Regions from separate parts of the Colwellia aquaemaris genome, predicted to be linked through region 1. Evidence: predicted binding sites of a transcription regulator. Region 1 holds the regulator's gene; each other region holds the start of a gene.
The links. The regulator LexA, encoded in region 1, represses DNA repair genes until DNA is damaged. The targets are predictions, from matches to a motif close to TACTGTATNNNNATACAGTA.
Positions count from the first base shown of each region.

Region 2: a site for LexA is predicted at 1,348-1,367, ahead of dinG (ATP-dependent DNA helicase DinG). Genes of this name have one in related genera too.
Region 3: a site for LexA is predicted at 2,452-2,471, ahead of recN (DNA repair protein RecN). Genes of this name have one in related genera too.

Region 1 is NZ_BAAJLV010000009.1:94,556-101,804, reverse strand. It holds gene AC27HL_RS18115 (Ig-like domain-containing protein) at 1-1,374, shown strand, start outside; gene lexA (transcriptional repressor LexA) at 1,487-2,101, shown strand; gene coxB (cytochrome c oxidase subunit II) at 2,642-4,192, shown strand; gene ctaD (cytochrome c oxidase subunit I) at 4,205-5,809, shown strand; gene AC27HL_RS18095 (cytochrome c oxidase assembly protein) at 5,821-6,405, shown strand; gene AC27HL_RS18090 (cytochrome c oxidase subunit 3) at 6,436-7,249, shown strand, end outside.
Region 2 is NZ_BAAJLV010000005.1:118,997-126,245, reverse strand. It holds gene AC27HL_RS14810 (DNA polymerase II) at 1-1,300, opposite strand, end outside; gene dinG (ATP-dependent DNA helicase DinG) at 1,407-3,509, shown strand; gene AC27HL_RS14800 (LysR family transcriptional regulator) at 3,679-4,545, shown strand; gene AC27HL_RS14795 (DUF6841 family protein) at 4,576-5,091, opposite strand; gene AC27HL_RS14790 (VOC family protein) at 5,242-5,613, opposite strand; gene AC27HL_RS14785 (YqaE/Pmp3 family membrane protein) at 5,764-5,922, opposite strand; gene AC27HL_RS14780 (DUF924 family protein) at 6,039-6,581, opposite strand; gene pdsO (sortase-associated OmpA-like protein PdsO) at 6,806-7,249, opposite strand, start outside.
Region 3 is NZ_BAAJLV010000001.1:1,135,790-1,143,038, forward strand. It holds gene AC27HL_RS05065 (RnfH family protein) at 1-165, shown strand, start outside; gene AC27HL_RS05070 (outer membrane protein assembly factor BamE) at 254-601, opposite strand; gene recN (DNA repair protein RecN) at 707-2,371, opposite strand; gene nadK (NAD(+) kinase) at 2,546-3,427, opposite strand; gene grpE (nucleotide exchange factor GrpE) at 3,611-4,246, shown strand; gene dnaK (molecular chaperone DnaK) at 4,477-6,408, shown strand; gene dnaJ (molecular chaperone DnaJ) at 6,698-7,249, shown strand, end outside.

The DNA.
Region 1 (7,249 bases):
CAAGGAGATAATATTGTTCTTGAGTGGGATTCTGATGATATTGAAATAGCTTTTTCAGATAAAAGTGTGCTATCTCCAACCATTACTGTACCTGACGTTGCCAGTACAAGAGTTGTGTTATTAAGTTTATCCGCAACGGATAGTGATAATAATCGTAGTGAGAAAACGCTAGAGCTGACAATTACACCTGCGGATGATAATGAGGAAGCGTTTGTATATATTGAGCTGTTAGAACAGTTTGACACGTTATCGGGTGATACTACTGTGCTCAATGCGCGCTTAACGAGTAATGTAGCGTTAGACTCTATAGAATGGGATTTAACATCCTTAATGGTTTCAGATGCTATGACCGAAATTATTACAACGAATAATATTACAACGATGTCTGCTACGTTTACGGCGCCAATAGTTACTGAGTTAACTAAGTTTCCAATTAGTGTTGTCGCTATTACTGAGAATAATATTCAATTTACCAGCAAATGTCAGGTATATGTTTCAGCTGAAAGTTCACAAAATTTGGAAGTGTCGCTACCGAATAATATGGAAATAACCGAAGATAGCACTATATCGATTACTCCTACTATTGAAAGTTCACATAGTATTGATTCATATCAGTGGCAATGGACGTCTGATCAAGAATTGCACTTACTTACACCAAATAATAAAACTTTAAGCATCTCGGCACCTAGAGTCGAATCTGATATGAGTGGGCAATTGTCACTTACAGTCACGATGGGGCAGCTTAGCAAAACTGTCAGCGCTGAATTAAAAATTAAAAATGATATAACATTGAGTGAAATGAATTACACCATTTCACGACTTGTTGCAGTGAAAGGGCAAGCCATTAACTTTAATGTGATAACCGAAGATTATGAACAGATTAAAGAGTGGTATTGGGGTACCTCGGGTGTTCAAGGTGTTAAAGTTAGTGATTCGAAGCAGCACTTTGAAGTTATCGCTCCAGGAGTAAGTGGCCAGCAAACACTGAGCATCATTTACCGTGCTAAATTAGTCGACAATTCTGAAGTCCTTAAAACGGCTAATGTAACAATACTCTCTGAAGCTATCGCTAGAACATCTTTATCTTTAGATACTTCGGCAGAGATTGTTGTGCATGAGGGCGTTGAAACCCAAGTAAACTTAACCTTTACTGATGATCACGGTCTTGTAGATGCAATGTCTCTTGATACCACTAATACCAGCAATACTTTCGACGTAGCTGAGGTGATACGTACTGATGAAGGCATTCAGTTGAAGTTGCAAGTAGATAACTTTATCTTTGATTTTGAACATACTGATTACTTGTTCTTAAACGTTAACTATGGAGATTATCAATTACCATTTTTTATTAAAGTGAAAATGAAAGTTGATTAAAGTGTAATTACATTACAATAAATCATAACTTGCGTTTATTTACAGCCTGTATACAATGACAGTGATACTGTTTAAAAATACAGGCTGCCTAATCGTTGCTTAAGGAAAAAATATGCGCCCTTTAACACCCAGACAACAACAGATATTTGATCTGATCCGAGAAAAAATTTCTGAAACCGGCATGCCACCAACACGTGCGGAAATTGCTGAATTTTTTGGCTTTAAGTCGGCTAATGCCGCAGAAGAGCACTTAAAGGCACTTGCTAAAAAGGGCTATATAGAAATGTTGCCAGGCACTTCGCGCGGTATTCGTTTAGCAGAAGAGTTTGCTGAAGAAGAAGGTTTACCTTTGATTGGCCGAGTTGCTGCTGGTGAACCAATTCTTGCGCAAGAACATGTTGAAGAGCATTACAAAATTGATGGTAGTTTATTTCACCCAGCAGCCGATTATTTACTACGCGTAAATGGCGAAAGTATGAAAGACATTGGTATTTTGGATGGCGATTTGTTGGCGGTACATCAAACTACCGATGTAAAAAATGGTCAAGTGATTGTTGCACGGGTCGAAGAAGACGTAACAGTTAAACGCTTTAAACGCGAAGGTAACCTTGTTTATTTGCATGCTGAAAATGAAGATTTTTCACCAATAGAAGTTGATTTAACCTCGCAACATTTTAATGTTGAAGGTATTGCGGTTGGTGTTATTCGCGCTGCTGACTGGATGTAAATTCTATTTTTATTTCCTACTATCAAGGTTAACTTTTGTTTTATTATTGTGCAGGTTTCTAAAGGTGCTTACATTTTAAACCTGCACTTTCCCTTCTTTAAGTTTGTTTCCTTTCTTTAAGGTTTGTTTTTTAAGAATAATTATCATTCTTACTCCTGAAACGCTCATGTAGATTGTTTTTTATACGATTTTGGTGAGGAGCTTTTATTAAATTTTCGGTATGATGATCACATGCTGAATAAAAATTAAACATACCTCTGAAGCCTTTAAAAATGCACGAAAATCCCGATTTAGGGTTATTACTCTATTGTATTTATTAGGTTTTATTATTTATGCTTTTTAAATTTTAAATTGACCCAGATCAAGTTTTAAGTAATTCTAGTCTAGAAAACGTACAAATATAACAATAGGGCGCAATTGATGGTTGTTCAAAATTGCACCGCTTAAATAATAATAAATGTATGAGCAAAATCACTGGTTTATCACAATAAATTAAAGATTAACTGCTGTTTTTGCCTTAAAGGGTGAAGGAGATGTCGAGTGAAAAGACGTAACCTAGGTTTGCTGTTGCTAGGGGGCTTGTTATCTAGTTCAGTTTGGGCAGATATGCCGCTGAATTTGACCAAAGGTGTTACGGACGTTAGTAGAGACGTATATGATTTACATATGTTGGTGCTCTACATCTGTACGGCTATTGGTGTTGTGGTATTTGGTGCCATGTTTTGGTCTATGGTATTCCACCGTAAATCAAAAGGGGTTAAACCAGCAACCTTCCATGAAAGCACAAAAATTGAAATTCTCTGGACGGCAATACCTGTCGTTATTCTAATCGCCATGGCAGTGCCTGCAACGTACACGCTCATCGAAATGGAAAATAATGATGACGCCGATTTAACCGTGCAAATTACTGGTTCACAGTGGAAGTGGCATTATAAATATTTTGATCAAGATATTGAGTTTTATTCAGTACTTTCGACTCCTAGAGAGCAATACGAAAACCTTGACGGCAGCTCTGCTGAAAAAGGTGAAAATTACTTACTCGAAGTTGACCGACCTTTAGTTATCCCAACCAATAAAAAAGTTCGGTTTGTGATCACCTCAGATGATGTTATTCATGCATGGTGGGTGCCGGCATTTGCTGTTAAGCAAGATGCAAACCCTGGCTTTATTAATGAAGCATGGACCAAAGTTGACAATCCGGGCACGTATCGTGGCCAATGTGCGGAGCTATGTGGTAAAGACCACGGCTTTATGCCAATTGTTGTTGAAGTTAAATCTGAAGCAGATTATGCACTTTGGATTGAAGAGCAAAAACAATTGAAAGCGAACGCGGCAGCTGCTGAAGCTGCGTCTTTAAATGCCTCAGTTTCTATGGATGAATTAATGCAGTTAGGTGAAACAACCTACACTGCTTATTGTGCCGCTTGTCACCAAGTCAGCGGTCAAGGTTTACCACCTGCATTTCCAGCGCTTAAAGGCAGTGCTATAGCAACAACAGGGCCAGTAAGTGAACATATTGATATTGTTTATAACGGTAAAGCGGGCACTGGTATGCAAGGTTATGGCAAGCAATTGAGCTTAAAAGAAATTGCTGCTGTTGTAACTTATGAACGTAATGCCTGGGGTAACAATACCGGCGATGCTGTGCAAGCAGCTGATGTTAAAGCCGCCGTGGGTGGTGCAATTGAAAGTGCTACTGATACGGTAAAAGAGGCCGTTGCAGAAATAAAAGAAGAAGTTGCGAAGGTTATTCCAGAAGAAGATTTATCTAAAGTTTACAGCCAAGATGAATTGATGAGCATGGGTGAAAAAGTTTATATGAGCGCCTGTGTTGCTTGTCATCAAGCCAATGGTGAAGGTATGGCTCCAGTATTCCCAGGGCTAAAAGATAGTGCCATTGTCAAAGGTGATGTTGCTACACATATTGATATGGTCGTAAACGGCAGCAAGAAAAATCCATCGATGGCAGCTTTTGGCGGCCAATTAACGAAAACGCAAATTGCCGCAGTAGTAACCTATGAGCGTAATGCTTGGGGAAATAATACCGGTGATTTAGTCCAGCCAGCAGATGTTGCTGCTAGCGCGAAGTAGGGAGGCGTTATAATGACTACAGATGTAATTAATGATCAGTCAGAGCATGATTCACATGGCGATGAACATCATGATCATAAAATGACTGGCCTGAAGCGCTGGTTATATACCACCAACCATAAAGATATTGGTTCATTGTATTTATGGTTCTCATTTATCATGTTTTTAACCGGTGGAGCAATGGCACTTGTCATTCGTGCTGAGCTTTTTCAACCAGGGTTACAGATAGTTGAGCCTGATTTCTTTAACCAAATGACCACAGTACATGGCCTTATTATGGTGTTTGGCGCCATAATGCCAGCCTTTACCGGCCTTGCTAACTGGATGCTACCTATGATGGTAGGTGCTCCAGATATGGCACTGCCAAGACTGAACAACTGGAGTTTTTGGATTTTACCATTTGCTTTTAGTATTTTATTGGCGTCTTTCTTTATGGAAAGTGGTGCTCCTAACTTTGGTTGGACCTTCTACGCGCCATTATCGACAACCTATAGTAATGGTAGTACGGCGTTCTTTGTTTTTGCCGTTCATATCATGGGGATTTCCTCAATTATGGGCGCGATTAACATTGTGGTAACTATCATGAATATGCGTGCTCCTGGCATGACATATATGAAAATGCCATTGTTTGTTTGGACCTTTTTTATTACCGCCTACTTACTTATTGCGGTTATGCCCGTGCTCGCCGGAACTGTCACTATGGTATTAACGGATACCTATTTTGGCACAAGTTTCTTTGATGCTGCCGGTGGTGGTGACCCTGTAATGTTCCAGCATATTTTCTGGTTCTTCGGTCACCCTGAAGTCTATATCATGATTTTGCCAGCATTCGGTATTGTATCTACAACTATTCCTGCGTTCTCTCGTAAGAAGCTGTTTGGTTATAGTTCTATGGTATATGCAACCGCGTCAATTGCATTCTTGTCGTTTATCGTTTGGGCGCACCATATGTTTACTACAGGTATGCCATTGTTTGGTGAGCTGTTTTTTATGTATTGTACTATGTTGATTGCAGTACCTACAGGCGTGAAGGTATTCAACTGGGCAGCCACTATGTGGCGTGGCGCGATTAGTTTTGAAACACCAATGCTGTTTTCAATTGCCTTCGTCATTCTGTTTACCATTGGTGGCTTCTCTGGCTTGATGCTGGCAATGACGCCGGTTGATTTCCAATACCATGACACATATTTCGTTGTTGCTCATTTCCATTATGTACTGGTAACAGGTGCCTTGTTTTCTATTTTTGCAGGTGCTTATTACTGGCTACCAAAATGGACTGGCTACATGTACAACGATACGTTAAGTAAATGGCATTTTTGGTGTTCGTTAGTTTCAGTAAACTTACTATTTTTCCCAATGCACTTTTTAGGATTAGCTGGCATGCCACGCCGTATTCCTGATTATGCGTTGCAGTTCGCTGATTTTAACAAATGGGTCAGTATTGGTGGCTTTGCCTTTGGACTTTCGCAATTAATTTTCTTGGTACTTGTTATTAAGTGTATTAAAGGTGGCGAAAAAGCTCCGGCGAAACCATGGGATGGTGCAGAAGGATTAGAGTGGACAGTGCCAAGCCCTGCGCCATATCACACTTTTGAAAAACCACCGAAAATTGATTAATTGGATTGAATATGACTAACAGCGGATCGCAAAAAATGCAGCCAGATCAAAAGCAGTCAAATGCTAAAGATGCATCGGTGCAAAAAACAGTAAAAAAGCTGATGCTAATTGTGTTTGGTATGTTTGGGTTTGGTTTTGCGATGGTGCCGTTATATGACGTGTTTTGTGATATTACAGGGTTAAATGGGAAAACTTCAAATGTGGCAGCTAGTTACAACGCTACCAGTATTGATACTGAACGTACGGTCACCGTGCAATTTTTGACTCGAACGGCCAAGGGCATTCCTTGGAAATTTGAACCAATGATTAACGAGGTGAAGGTACACCCTGGAGAGCGCAAGGTTGTTAAGTTTTACGCTAAGAATGAATCGGTAAGTGATATTGTTGGTCAAGCTGTACCTTCAGTATCACCAGGTAGAGCAGCTGTTTATTTTCAAAAAATAGAATGTTTTTGTTTTAATAATCAGCCATTAAAAGCAAGTGAAGATGTAGAGATGGGCTTGCAATTTTATGTTGACTCAGACTTACCTGATGATGTTTCTACCATAACGTTATCTTACACCTTGTACGATATTACAAGCGCAGTTGATTCTTAAGTGCTTTGCACTTAATTAAGGGGAACAACAATGACAACAAAAGAATACGAGAGTTATTACGTACCAGCGCAAAGTAAATGGCCAATTGTTGGCGCTGTGGCATTATTTTTAATTGCTGTAGGTGCAGGTAGTTATGTCGCAAACTTAAATAACCCTGAAAGTGTTGGTGGTGGCTGGGTGCTACTCGCTGGTATTGCTATGGTTATTTATATGATGTTTGGCTGGTTTAACAATGTTATTACTGAGTCGATGTCTGGTAAATATAGCCATCAAATGGATAACTCTTTCCGCCAAGGTATGAGCTGGTTTATTTTTTCAGAAGTAATGTTTTTTGCCGCTTTCTTTGGTGCTTTACTTTATGCTCGCATGTTTTCGGTACCATGGCTTGACGGTGCTGGCAATAATGCCGCGACTGCAGCCATATTGTGGCCAGAGTTTACTGCCACTTGGCCGTTAATTAAAACGCCTGATGGTACTGAAACTACTGCGATGGGATGGTACGGTTTACCTTTAATCAATACCATTTTATTACTTACTTCTTCGGTAACAGCTCATTTGGCACATGTTGCACTAGAGCAAGAAAAACGAGGGCAATTGAAGTTTTGGCTGGGTACAACGGTGGTGTTAGGTATGGTGTTCCTATATTGCCAAGGCCTAGAGTATGCCCATGGCTATGCCGATGAAATGAAGTTGTATTTAGATAGTGGTATATACGGTAATACTTTTTATATGTTGACTGGTTTCCATGGTATGCATGTTACGTTAGGTACCATAATGCTACTGGTGATGTTTATCAGAGTATTAAAAGGACACTTTACACCGAAAAACCATTTTGCGTTCCAGG
Region 2 (7,249 bases), on a different contig from region 1:
CATCGCCCATATTTGGCGCCACATAACCACTACGATGTAATTTCGGTAAATACAAGTTGGTAAAGGCCGCAACTGAGCCGCCAACTCTATCAATGGCTAAGCCCGTTAGCTGTGCTCGTAACATAGCAAATTCTAATAATTGGGTATGGCGAAATATCAATGATACTAAACGGCAATCTTCCAAATTATATAGTGCTAGTGCAGTTTTATTGTGGTTAAAGTTATCGGTAATTTCTTGTACGCGGTTATCAACATCATTTACTTTTTTACCTATACCTAACAAGGTATTAGCAACATTATCAAGTGAAAAGCTTGGGAAACTGTAAGTGGCAGTTTTTAATAAATCTATGCCATCTAAAATAACTCGGCCGTTTATTTCAATAAATTGTTGTTCACTGGCTATATTTTTACGCCAATGCGGTGCTCTGCCATCTCGTCCAATCGCAAATTTAATTTCATAAAGATCGTAGCGCTTTTGCAATAAGTTAAAATCAAAGTTAATGACATTCCAACCAATAATGATGTCAGGATCATATTCACTAAACCACACTAATAGACTATGTAATAATGCCTGCTCATCAACTTGCCAGATGATTTCGATATCTGCATCTGTGTTTTGTTCTTGCTCCCGCTGAGCCTCTTCACTATTAGCTATCATAAATACGCATTGACACATTTCACTGTACAAACCAATAGAATAAAGCTCTCCCGACATTGAGCATTCTATATCTAACGAAACCGTCGTTAACTGAATATCTGTTTGCAGTGCTTTATCTATGCGCTTGCATTTTACTTGTTCAAAGCGTTGATAATTTGTCTGTGATCTCGCTTGTTGGAATGGGATATTTTTTATTGGCACTTGCCGACCAGAGAAAACTAGATCAGCTGTTATAAAACGTTCCATTAAAAAGCGATCATCAGGACGAAAATCATCCTCATAGCACTTAATACCTTGTTTTTTCAAAATTTCTCTTGCTTGATAAAACTCTCTTAAGGTAGAAAAATAAACAACATTAACCTTCACTTGGTTAAACGTTTTTAAAGCGACTGGCTTAATGTGTGTAGAATTAAATTGCTGGCTTTTAAGAATACGCTGAACTGAATCAACATGCTGATGTTCAATAAAAAATACTGCACGTTCATTATTAATAATAAGCTCAACTGGGCCTTTAGGGGTTTTTAACCACAAGGTAATTTCGATTGCATTACCTAGATCACGCACTGAACGCGTTAATATAAAACCACGTTGTAAATTCACTATATTTGACTGTTCATTTAAATTTTGCGGAGAAATTTGCATTTAGTGACGAATACCAAGTGGATTAATTAGTGCAACCAATCCAAATAAACTGTTAATATATACAGCAGTGTAAATCATCTATTCTTTTTAGGAAACCACAGCCGCAATGTTAAGCGAAAAAATTAAGCAAGTTATTCGAACTTCCTATAAAAGCATAGGTGAAAACCTAAACAATTTTAACCCACGCAAACAACAAACCTTCTTAATTGCCGAAATTGCCAAAACATTAGCTGGCGAATATGACAAGCAACGCAAAATCATCACTATTGAAGCCGGCACAGGTACGGGGAAGTCACTAGCGTATGCCTTAGGTTCAATCCCATTAGCACTTAGTAGAAACAAAAAGGTATGCATTGCAACTGCCACCGTTGCACTACAAGAGCAGTTAGTTGATAAAGATTTACCGTTTTTAAAAAAACACAGCGGCCTTGATTTTAATTTCACCTTAGCCAAAGGCCGACAGCGCTATGTTTGCCGACAAAAATTATCTCAAGCTGTAACCAATGATGATAACCCTCAAGTGGGTTTTACTTTCGCGGAAAAACCACAAGCGCATGATATTAGAATGCTAAATAACATGCATAAAGCGCTGTCAGACAACTCTTGGTCTGGCGATATTGATTCTTGGCCTGATCCCGTAAATCATGTAATTTGGCAACAAATTCAAGCTGACAAACACAGCTGCTTAAAGCACTTATCTGAGCATGCACATTGTCCATTTCATAAAGCGAGAGAAACAATGGAAGCCGCTGATGTTCTCGTTGTTAACCATAGTTTGCTACTTGCTGATTTAGAACTGGGCGGCGGCAGAATTTTACCTTCACCTGAAGAGACTTTTTACATTATTGACGAAGCTCACCACCTTCCCAAGGTTACGCGTGACCACTCTAGCGCCAGCCTTACCATCAAGGGAGCCCTTGACTGGCTTGCAAAGTTACAAGAAACCGGTGACAAAATTGCAAAATTAGTAAAATCGCAAAGTGCTATTTCACCATCGATAAAATTAGCCGATGATTGTCGAGATATTCTAGCCGACATGCAAAAAGTGTTAGCTTTTATCGACAATAATCGCAGTATTTATTTCAACGATACGGCAGCAAAAAACGGCAAAAATCAAACGCCATTATTTCGTTATGAAAACGGAATAATTCCAAAGTCTTTAAAAAATTGGGCAGAAGATTTAAGTGAAAGTTCTAAAAAATCACTTAGCCATTTGAATAAGCTTTATAACCTTTTGATGGAATCGGTTAAAGATGGCGACACACAAATGTATTTAGCTGAGCCATTATTGGCTGAATCCGGCTTTATGATCCAACGGCTAGAAAATTTCAATGCACTCTGGCAAATGTACGCAAAAACCGACAGTGAAAAAGGTGCACCTATGGCGCGTTGGATGGAGCAACTTGAAAGTAAACGCAATGACTATTTATTGTGTGCGTCACCAATTGAAGTTGGCTTCACATTAGAAGATATGTTGTGGTCAAAATGTGAAGGTGCGGTTCTATGCTCGGCAACAATTTTGGCACTAAACTCTTTTGATCACTTTCGTCGACAAGCCGGTTTGCAAACTAACGATGGCAGCCAGTATCAAAAAGTTGATTCACCATTTGATTATCAAAATAATGCGCAATTAATGATAGCAAAAATGCAATATGAACCCAGTGCCGATGGCTTTACTGATGAACTTATTGAAAAGCTACCAGCGTTAATTAAGCGTGGAAAAGCAACATTAGTATTATTTTCATCCTATTGGCAAATGGATAAAGTGGTTACTGCCCTGCGTGAAAAAAATAAACTTAGTATTTTAGTGCAAGGCGAACAATCACGACAAAAAATTATCGAAACACATAAAGCACTATGCGATAAAGAAAAAGTCAGCATTATATTTGGTACGCAAAGCTTTTCAGAGGGGTTAGATTTACCTGGCAACTATTTAACCAATGTTATAATTACCAAATTGCCTTTTTCCGTGCCGTCTTCCCCTGTTGAGGAAGCACAGGCTGAATATATAACGGCAAAAGGCGGCAATCCGTTTATGTCAATTTCAGTGCCTGAAACTTCAAAAAAGCTAATTCAAGCCACAGGCCGCTTGCTTAGAAACGAAAAAGATTACGGCATTATAACCTTAATGGACAAGCGTGTTGTCAGTAAACGCTACGGTAAAGACCTATTAAATTCACTGCCGCCTTTTAAACGTATTATTGAATAAAGATTATCGCCTTTAACTTTGTAAATAAATTAACAACTCAATGCTTAACTAAACTAGTAAACTGATAACAAACTGTTTTTGGTAACATTTAGCAATTAAATAGTTTTTCATTCCAACAAAGTTATCCCGTATGATGATGTTAACTGTATTCGTTGGCTTAGGTATTTAAATGGAAAATTGGGACGATTATCGCTTAATACTCGCTGTTTATCGGGGTAAAACACTGAGAAACGCCGCGCAGCAATTGGCCTTGAATCATAGTACAGTTTCACGACGCCTAGCTAATCTTAACCAAAAATATGGTGCTGATATTTTTGATTTAACACCAAAAGGTTATGCGCTAACTGCATCGGGTAAAACGCTGCTAACTTCTGCCGAAAAAATTGAGCAACTTACCCTAAGTGATAACCGTTTAAAGAAAACTCATCAACTGGAACTAGCAGGCGAAATCAACCTTTCTATACCACCGGCTATTGGTCAATACCTTCTTTTAGAAGAACTGCACAACTTTCAGCAGCAATACCCTGAAATTATTTTGAATATGCAAACTTCATATCAATTGGCTAATTTGGATAGATCTGAGGCAGACGTGGTTATTCGGGTATCCAATCAACCATCTGAGCATTTAGTTGGCCATAGATTATTCCCCATCGCCTTAAGCTATTACGCCAGTGCACAATATCTTTCAGCAAGGCATGAAACAGAGTATCAATGGTTGACGAATATTGGTGCCAGACCGGCTTGGATTGAAAACTCTCCTTACCCAAATGCCAGCATAGCCATGCGAATAGAAGATTTAGTACTGAGACATTATGCTGCTGCACAAGGACAAGGTATGACAATGGGGGCGTGTTACATCGCTGATTCAATAAAGGGCTTACGCCGCATAGATAAAAACATGGTATTTCCTCATCAAGATATTTGGGTGCTTACTCATCCCGATTTACGCAACGTGCCACGTATAAAACTATTAATGACATTTTTAACTAATTCACTGCGAATAAAAGAAAAGCTAATTAGCGGAAAGGCTGTCTAACAGTTTTAGCAATTAGCTTTTCAAATAAGGTTAACTCTCAGATAAAAAATTCAGACTTTTTTCAGGTGCATGGAGTGCAAACGCAGATATTTCCCATCCGGTTGCTGCCTTATTTAAAAAATATGTCGCACCAGCGCGATCATAAACATCGCCATTTGCTAAAAAACGCACGGCAACATTACTTGCTATAGCAATGTTATCTGCTAATAACTTAACTTCAACATTTTCCCAAGCAACTTTACTAACTCCTTTGGCTTTTAATCTTGTTAAAAAACCTGTCACCCCTTGATTCATTTTTTCAGGTGTTAATGTTGTAGACTTACCATTACCCGAAATCAGCATTACTTGCTCTGAATACAAAACAGGAGATAACTTTAACTCCTGATTTTTTATGAAATGGTTATACTTTTTCATATAACTTTTAAATACTTGGGAAATTTCAGCTAAATCACTATCAGCTTTCTCCTTGTTTATATTGGCAGCAAATACTGTTCCTGTACTAATGATTAGCACAGCCGCTAATGTTAATTTTTTATATATATTCACGCTTTATCCTTTTATAAAAATAAACTCATCATTAAGTAAATGTAACTTAAGAGACACTATCATCTAGGAAAAAGCATGTCGTGGATTATTATGTTTTCTGCAGGTTGCAAAAATGCACCATAAAAAAACCAATGCTTAGCAAGCAAGAGATTAACGATGTTGATCAATAAGAATGGCATTACCGTCAGGATCTAAAAATGAAAAACTAGCTGGCCCTTGTTCCCCTTCAATGTTTTTACTTGTAACTTCAATTCCTTGTTGTTCAACTTTTGCCAATAATTCACGAACATCGGTAAAATTCTCAAGATTACTAGCACTTTGGCTCCAACCAGGGTTAAAAGTTAAAATATTGCCTTCGAACATGCCCTGAAAAAGGCCAATATTGGTATCGCCATTTTTCATTATTAAATATTGATGTGCTAACTCTCCGGCAAACACACTAAAGCCTAATTTTTGATAAAAGTCGCGTGATTTTTCTAAATCCTTTACTGCTAAACTGACAGAAAAACAATCTAATTTCATAATTTATTCTCCAATACTTTTATATTGTCATGCGTTAAAACATTAGTCCCACTGCAATAGTTAAAACTGCAATGGGACCATAGTTCTCTTCAACTTAACCTACTTAGGTAAATTTTATTGCCTATGTGCAAGTAAAGTGTCGTGTACTTGTTATTTGGTAATTAACCAAATGGCATGTAAAACACCCGGGATAAAGAAAAACAAACATAAAATTATGTTGATCAGCAAACCTTTTCCAACCCCAGACTTAAGAAAAACAGCTACAGGCGGTAAAAAAATGGCAAGAATGATATGTACTAATTTATTCATACTAACTTCCTATTTTTAATTGTTGTTATACAAAGCTAAAGTTACTGCTTAGCCACTTAATTAATAGCACAAATCGAGATTTTTGCTGGCTCAGTAAATGATATTGTTCAGCGATATTAAAATGACGAGCCAGGTTGTTGTAAAAATTCTAACTCCTCTGCAGTAGACTGACGAGCAAGTATATTATTTCGGTGTGGATAACGACCAAAACGAGCAATTATTTCTTGATGCTTTAATTCAAACGACAAGTTCGATTCATTACCTAGCTCAGTATATAACTTTATGGCCTGTTGATGGATTGCTGCTGATTCACTATGCATATAGGGTAAATACATAAAACTACGTTGATTGTCAGCGAGTGTTTTATCTGCACCTAAACTTACCGCTTCTTGTGCCAAAACCAAGGCAAGTGTATCTGATGCAAATGCTTTGGCGGTATCTCGAAAAATATTCCGAGAAAATTGATCCAGCACTAGTATTTCAGCTAACCGCCCTTGCGCAGTATTACGCCAATGAAACAGCTCGCCACAATTGGCACTTTTATGTAAATCAAGAAAACGCGCTTTTATTTCTTGATCAAAGTTTGGATCTTTTATCCACCATTGCTCTGGCGATATTTCATCAAACCAAAAATCTAGAACCGTTAGATAATTCTTCATTTATACTCACCTGATAACTCATATGTTCAACAGCTTAGACTGAAATATTCAGTAATGTCTAGCTACTGTAACGAAAACCTAGAAATAATAAAAAACCAAGGCATAAACCTTGGCTTTCACTGCAATTTAAATTCAATATAACTGGGAATAATTTAGTTTACTGTTTCTGTGTTTCACCTCCTACATTTTCCAACATAAAATCAACTAGTTAATAAATACGCGGTTTAAAAGTTCTTTGCCACTTGCGAATCACTATTTTCTGAAGACTTATTAGCTATTGCTTCATTTTTTAACTTAATAACAACTCGGCGGTCGTAAAAGCTGACTTCCTTGTCATTAGAAGCAACAACCGGTTGCTGCTCACCATAGGCAAATAAATTTATTCGTTCTGCTGCTACGCCTTGATCAATTAAGGCATTTTTAACAGCATTGATACGTGCTAACGACAATGCTTGATTTAATTCATCACTACCTTGTTTGTCGGTATAGCCTGAAAGATCAATAGTTAGTTGTGGCGATTGCTGGACGATATTCACTAACGCTGTCAATTGCTCTTGATAATGATCTTTAATTTCACTTGAGCCAGTAGAGAACTGTAAGCTCATGAGTAAGTTTTGAGCTTGCAATAGACTTGTTTTTTGATAGTTTTTTTCTAGCGCAAATAACTC
Region 3 (7,249 bases), on a different contig from region 1:
TTAAAAGATATTGTTAAAGACTTAGATCGCATTGAAATTTATCGGCCATTAATTGCTGACCCGAAAGAAGTGCGAAAACGTCGTGCGGAAAAAGCCAAAGAAGAAGGCCGTGCCGATAAAATTACCGGCGGTAGAGTAGACCCTAGAAGAGCAAAATCGAGCTGATATTTTTATTTCAGCGACAAAAAAGCCAGCGATAATATAGCTGGCTTATTTCACATTAAAATACCCGTAGGTAAGCTTCTAATAACGACTAGTTAACCATAGGTACGTAGTAACTTTCTGGTAATTCAAAATCACCTTCAGCTTTTACTACCTTGTTATCTTCAAAGGTAATGGTAAATTTCTTTTCAGTGTTATATTCGTCGCTTCTACCTGACTTAAAGCTATAAACATAATGCCAAATGTTTTTATTAAAGGTGTCTTCTACAACTGGACTACCTAATACAAACTTAACTTGTTCTTTAGTCATACCAATTTGCAGTTTGTCGATGTCTTTTTGTTCCAAGTAGTTACCTTGTGGGATATCAATACGATAAACCCAGCTTGAACAGGCAGAAACAGATAGGGCGATAACAATAGCTAATACTCGAAACAACATGGTAATTATATTTATCCTTTTTAGTTTGAACGGGGATAATAGCGAAGCGGGCTAACAGATACAAAATAATTTTTCGTTTATTTTGCCCGCTTAAAAATATTTGCTTTATCCGGCAAGTAATTCTTGCGCGTTAGCCAGACTATTCTCGGTAATTTTATCACCGGCGAGTAAACGGGCAATTTCTTGGACGCGACCATCGCTAGAAAGTTCCGTAACTGTTGTTTCGGTATGCTCGCCATCAGTTAGCTTAGCTACAAATAATTGTTGATGCCCTTTACTGGCCACTTGCGGTAAATGCGTAACACATATCACTTGGGTGTTTTTGGCTAACTGTTGCAATTTAGCGCCAACCATAGCTGCGGTTGGGCCACTAATACCAACGTCAACTTCGTCAAATATTAAGCTTGGGGTAATAACTTTGTCGGCCAATATTACTTGCATGGCTAAGCTAATACGAGACAATTCACCACCAGAGGCAACTTTATTCATGGCCTCTAGTGCTTGTCCTGGGTTTAAGCTGGCCAAGTAACTGACTTTATCATTGCCGTTAATTGATAAGCTAGCGTCTTGCTCTTGGCAAATATCGATAAAAAACTGCCCGTGTGGCATATTAAGTTCAGCCATACTTTTGGTGATCATTTTACTCAGCTTTACGGCTGATTTTTGTCTTGATTGTGATAAAGCCTGTGCGGCATCGTGATATTTTTGCTTGGTTGCTTCAATATCGTCATTAATTTGCTTTAAGCGAGTTTCGTCTGAGCTAAAAGTTTGCAGCTCTTGCAGTAGCTGCTGATGAAACAGGGCAAGTGCCTCAGGGGCAACTTGATGCTTTTTCGCTAACTGAACAGCCGTTGAGTAGCGCTCTTCAATTAACGTGTATGCTTGTGGGTCTAACTCTAGGCTTTCGTAATAATGTTTAATTTCTTGGCTGGCATCTTCTACTTGAATTAGTGACTCATTAAGTTGTTCAGCCAGCGCCTTTAATGTAGGGTCTAAGTTGCCTAAAGAAGCTATTTGCTCAGTACTTTGGCGTAAGCTGTCAACTACGTTGAATTGTTCGTTTTCAGATAATTGTTGAACGGCCATTAAGGTTTCATTAAGAATGTGCTGGCCATTACTTTGGCGCTTATAGTCGGTTTCTAAACTTTCAAATTCGTCAATTTGTAGTGAGAATTCATTTAATTCATTCACTTGATACTGTAATAGCTGTTGCTTAGCTTCGCGCTGTAATTTGCTTTCTTGTAGCTGTTTGGCTTCTTGGCTAAGCTCTCGCCATTGATGGTAATAATATTTAACATCGTCTAAAAGGTGCTGATGGCTAGCGTAGGCGTCAAGCATGTTACGTTGTTCACTGGCTTTTACAATTAATTGGTGGTCGTGCTGGCCATGAATATTAATGAGTAATTGACCAACTTCTTTTAATTGCGCCAAAGGCACTTGGCTACCATTAATATAAGCTTTAGAGCGGCCTTCAGCCGAAATTACACGGCGAAGAATACATTCATTATCAAGCAACATGTCATGCTTTTTTAACCATTTTTGTGCTTTTTTATTGTTGCTGGTATCAAAGGTTGCAGCTAATTCAGCTTTTTTGCAATTAGGGCGAACAACATTGGTTATGGCTCGGTCACCTAAACAAAGGCCAAGGGCATCAATGGCAATGGATTTACCTGCACCAGTTTCGCCTGTGATGGTGGTCATGCCTTGTTGCCAGTCAATATCGAGTGAGCGCACAATGGCAAAGTTTTGAATGTTAAGTTGCAGTAACATAGTCGCCTCATTTTACTTTATGGTTTGCCAGTGTATTTATGGCAAAGCTAAAATGTCGTATTAATAACCAAAAAACCAGATACTGTTAATTTATACAGTATCTGGTTTTTTTTCAAGCTATGTTTGCAATTTTATTTGTAAAGCTTAATTTTAAAGGGCTACAGTTAAAGTTAATTAATAAAGCTTATTACCCCAGCTTAGTTTGCTGCGCAGTACATTAAAATAGTCATGATCAAGCGGGTGAATTAATCGTAAGGTAAATTCGCTTTTTTTAATGATAACTTCATCACCGGGCATAACGGCTAAAATAACGTGGCCGTCGCAACTAACTTGCAAGTTTTCGTAGTTTTCGTTGGCCAGTTTTAATTTTATTTCACTGTTGCCGTCAACCACAATGGGTCTACTGGTTAAGGTATGTGGAAACATGGGCACCAACGACAGCGCATTTAAATTAGGCGTTAATATTGGGCCACCAGCTGACATGGAATAAGCCGTCGAGCCAGTTGGTGTGGATACAATTAAGCCGTCTGAACGCTGGCTAAACATAAAGCTGCCATCAATATAAACTTCGAACTCGATCATGTTGGCAACTTTACCCGCATGAAGTACCGCTTCGTTTACCGCGCTGTTTGAACTTTTTAACTTACCGTGGCGGTAAACTTCTGCTTCAATAATAAAGCGTTGTTCGCTTCGTGATTTGCCTTTTAAAATGGCTTCAAGTGGCGTAATTAAATCGTCTGGCGATAAGTCAGTTAAAAAACCTAAATTGCCACGGTTTACGCCAAGTACACCAATGTTGTAGCATGATAAAACTCGTGCTGCGCCAAGCATGTAACCGTCACCACCAACCACAATAGCTAGGTCGGCCTGCTCACCAATTTCGGTTAGCGAGGCAATTGCAAGGTTTTCAATATTTATTGAAGGTGCTACTGAGCTTTCAACTACGACATGGTAGTCATTTTCTGATAAATATTGATGTAAGGTTTCGATGGTTGAACTGGCACCGTCGTGATGAGGTTTACCAATTAAGCCCACCGTTTTATATATTTGACTCATTGCTGCGATAAAACCGTAATAAAATAGGCGACTAACGGCAGTTTCGCGCTATTTGCTCCCGTTGTAAAGTTGACTTTTTACTAAATGATTTACTTTTGTGCTTGAATCATAAAAACAAGCCCCCATAATTAGCGGTATTGTGTTTTACCAAATTTGAAAATTAAAGATACTTTGGAGTTTTTCATGGCCAACGAGTCAACAGAAAATAAAAGTGCTGAAGAAATTGCAGCAGACGAACTAGCAGCAGAGATTATTGACCAAGCAGAAGAGCAAGTTGAAGTTCAGCTTGATGCCGCTGCTGAAAACATCAGTGAAGAGCAAGAGAAAATTAATGAGCTGGAACTCGCTTTAGCTGCAGCCAAAGCAACAGTAGCAGATCAAAAAGATTCTGTAATTCGTGCGAAAGCTGAGGTTGACAATGTGCGTCGTCGTGCTGCACAAGATGTTGAAAAAGCCCGTAAGTTTGCTTTGGAAAAATTTGCTGGTGAAATGTTAACAACCGTTGATAACCTTGAACGTGCTTTACAAAACATTGATAAAGAAGATGAAAACAACAAAGGTATTGTTGAAGGCATTGAATTAACATACCAAGGCTTATTGGCTTCATTAGAGAAGTTTGCAATTAAAGCGGTAGACCCACAAGACCAGCCGTTTAACCCTGAATTGCACCAAGCAATGTCGATGCAAGAAGTTGAAGGTGTTGCGCCGAATACCGTTATTGCCGTTATGCAAAAAGGTTACGAATTAAATGGTCGTTTAATTCGTCCTGCTATGGTGATGGTGTCAAAAGCTAAGCCAAGTGTAGATACATCAGCTTAAATTTAGCTTTTATTGTACAAAAACCAGACAAGTGTCTGGTTTTTTTATGCCTTTTATTTGCGCTTGATGAAAATAGTTAAAACGTTATAAAGAGTGGTAGAAATAAAATTTAACATTTTTTGATTTTTTTCGAGAAAAATAGTTGAAAAGAGTTTTTCCTGCCCCCACTAACTGTTCATCGATAGATTTAATCTTTATTTTTAACATATAAGTATTCGGAGATCCTCAAGATGGGCAAAATTATTGGTATTGACCTAGGGACAACAAACTCTTGTGTTGCTGTACTAGACGGCGACAATGTTCGTGTAATTGAAAACGCAGAAGGCGATCGTACAACTCCTTCAATTATCGCTTACACCGAAGAAGGTGAAACTTTAGTTGGTCAACCAGCTAAGCGCCAATCAGTAACTAACCCTAAAAACACTTTATTTGCTATTAAACGTTTAATTGGTCGTCGCTTCGAAGATAAAGAAGTACAACGCGATATTAAAATAATGCCATTTGGTATTACAAAAGCAGATAACGGTGATGCTTGGGTTACAGCACGTGATAAAAACGTTGCTCCACCACAAGTTTCAGCTGAAGTTCTTGCGAAAATGAAGAAAACAGCAGAAGACTTTTTAGGTGAAAGTGTTTCTGAAGCCGTAATTACGGTTCCTGCATACTTCAACGATTCACAACGTCAAGCTACTAAAGATGCTGGTCGTATTGCCGGTCTTGATGTTAAGCGTATTATCAACGAGCCAACTGCTGCTGCACTTGCTTACGGCATGGACAAGCAACAAGGCGACAAAGTTGTTGCTGTATACGATTTAGGTGGTGGTACATTTGATATCTCTATCATCGAAATTGATGAAGTTGAAGGCGAGCACACATTTGAAGTACTAGCAACAAACGGTGACACGCACTTAGGTGGTGAAGATTTCGATAACCGTTTAATTAACTACCTAGTAGACGAATTCAAGAAAGACCAAGGCATGGATTTAACAACGGATCCATTAGCGATGCAACGTTTGAAAGAAGCTGCTGAGAAAGCGAAATGTGAACTTTCTTCTGCACAACAAACTGATGTTAACTTACCTTACATCACGGCTGATGCATCTGGTCCTAAGCACATGAACATCAAAGTGACGCGTGCTAAGTTAGAGTCTTTAGTTGAAGATATGGTTAAAGCAACATTAGAGCCGTTAAAAACTGCTCTTAAAGATGCTGACCTTTCTGTAAGCGACGTAAACGATGTAATCTTGGTTGGTGGTCAAACACGTATGCCAATGGTTCAAAAAGCGGTAACTGATTTCTTCGGCAAAGAGCCACGTAAAGATGTTAACCCTGATGAAGCTGTAGCTTCTGGTGCAGCAGTACAAGCTGGTGTACTTTCTGGTGATGTTACTGACGTTCTTTTATTAGACGTTACACCATTATCACTAGGTATTGAGACGATGGGCGGCGTGATGACGAAAGTTATCGATAAAAACACCACTATCCCAACTAAGCAATCTCAAACGTTCTCAACGGCTGATGATAACCAAGCTGCGGTAACGGTTCATGTTGTACAAGGTGAGCGTAAGCAAGCTTCTGCGAACAAGTCTTTAGGTCAATTTAACCTTGAAGGTATCGACCCAGCTCCACGTGGTACGCCACAAATCGAAGTAACTTTCGATATTGATGCTGATGGTATCTTGCACGTAACAGCTAAAGATAAGAACACAGGTAAAGAGCAAAAAATTACCATTAAAGCCTCTTCTGGTTTATCAGATGAAGAAGTAGAACAAATGGTACGTGATGCTGAAGCAAATGCTGATGAAGATGTGAAGTTTGAAGAACTAGTTCAAGCACGTAACCAAGCTGATGGCATGGTTCACGCAACTCGCAAGCAAATTGAGGAAGCGGGCGATGATTTACCAAGCGAAGACAAAGAAAAAATTGAAGCAGCATTAACTGAACTTGAAGAAGCAGTTAAAGGCGATGATAAAGAAGCGATTGATGCAAAATCACAAGCTGTTATCGAAGCATCTGCTAAGTTAATGGAAATTGCTCAAGCGAAAGCTCAAGCACAAGGTGGCGCGCCAGAAGGTGCTGCACCAGAAGCTGACAATGCATCAGGTCCTGCAGGTGATGATGTTGTAGACGCTGAGTTTGAAGAAGTTAAAGACGACAAGTAGTCGTTGCGGTTAGTTCGCTCGATTTCTTCGGCGAAGGTGTTCACGTAGTCAACTACGCTCCGCGCCTTCTTCTTGAACTAGAACGAACTATCTCTCAATTTAACTTTTTATAGAGCGTCGATAATTATCGGCGCTTTGCTTTATCAAGTGATAGCGTAAAGCGGAATTAAAAATTAGTCATAAATTGATATTAATTTGCTTAGATTCTTTGCCATTAGCAACGGTAAAAATATGGCATAAGAAGTTAAACAAATTAGTATCCAAACATTGAAGTAAAGAAATTAAACCTATGTCAAAACGCGATTATTATGAAACTCTTGGTGTATCGAAAGATGCAGGTGAACGAGAAATAAAGAAAGCTTACAAACGTTTAGCAATGAAGTATCACCCAGATAGAACTCAAGGTGATAAAGCGAAAGAAGAAACGTTTAAAGAAATTAAAGAAGCTTATGAAATCTTAAATGATGATCAAAAACGTGCTGCTTACGACCAATACGGTCATGCTGCTTTTGAGCAAGGCGGACACGGTGGCGGCGGTTTTGGCGGTGGCCAAGATTTTGGTGATGCTTTTGGTGATATTTTTGGTGATATTTTCGGTGGCGGTGGCCGTCGAGGTGGTGGCCAATCTCGTCAGCGTCGTGGTAGCGACTTACGTTACAATCTTGACTTAACCTTAGAAGATGCCGTCAAAGGTAAAACCTTAGAAATTAAAGTACCAACATATGTAAGCTGTGAACCGTGTGACGGCAGCGGTGCTAAGAAAGGTACAAGTGCGAAAACATGTTCTACGTGTCATGGTCATGGCCAAGTGCAAATGCGCCAAGGTTTATTTGCCGTGCAA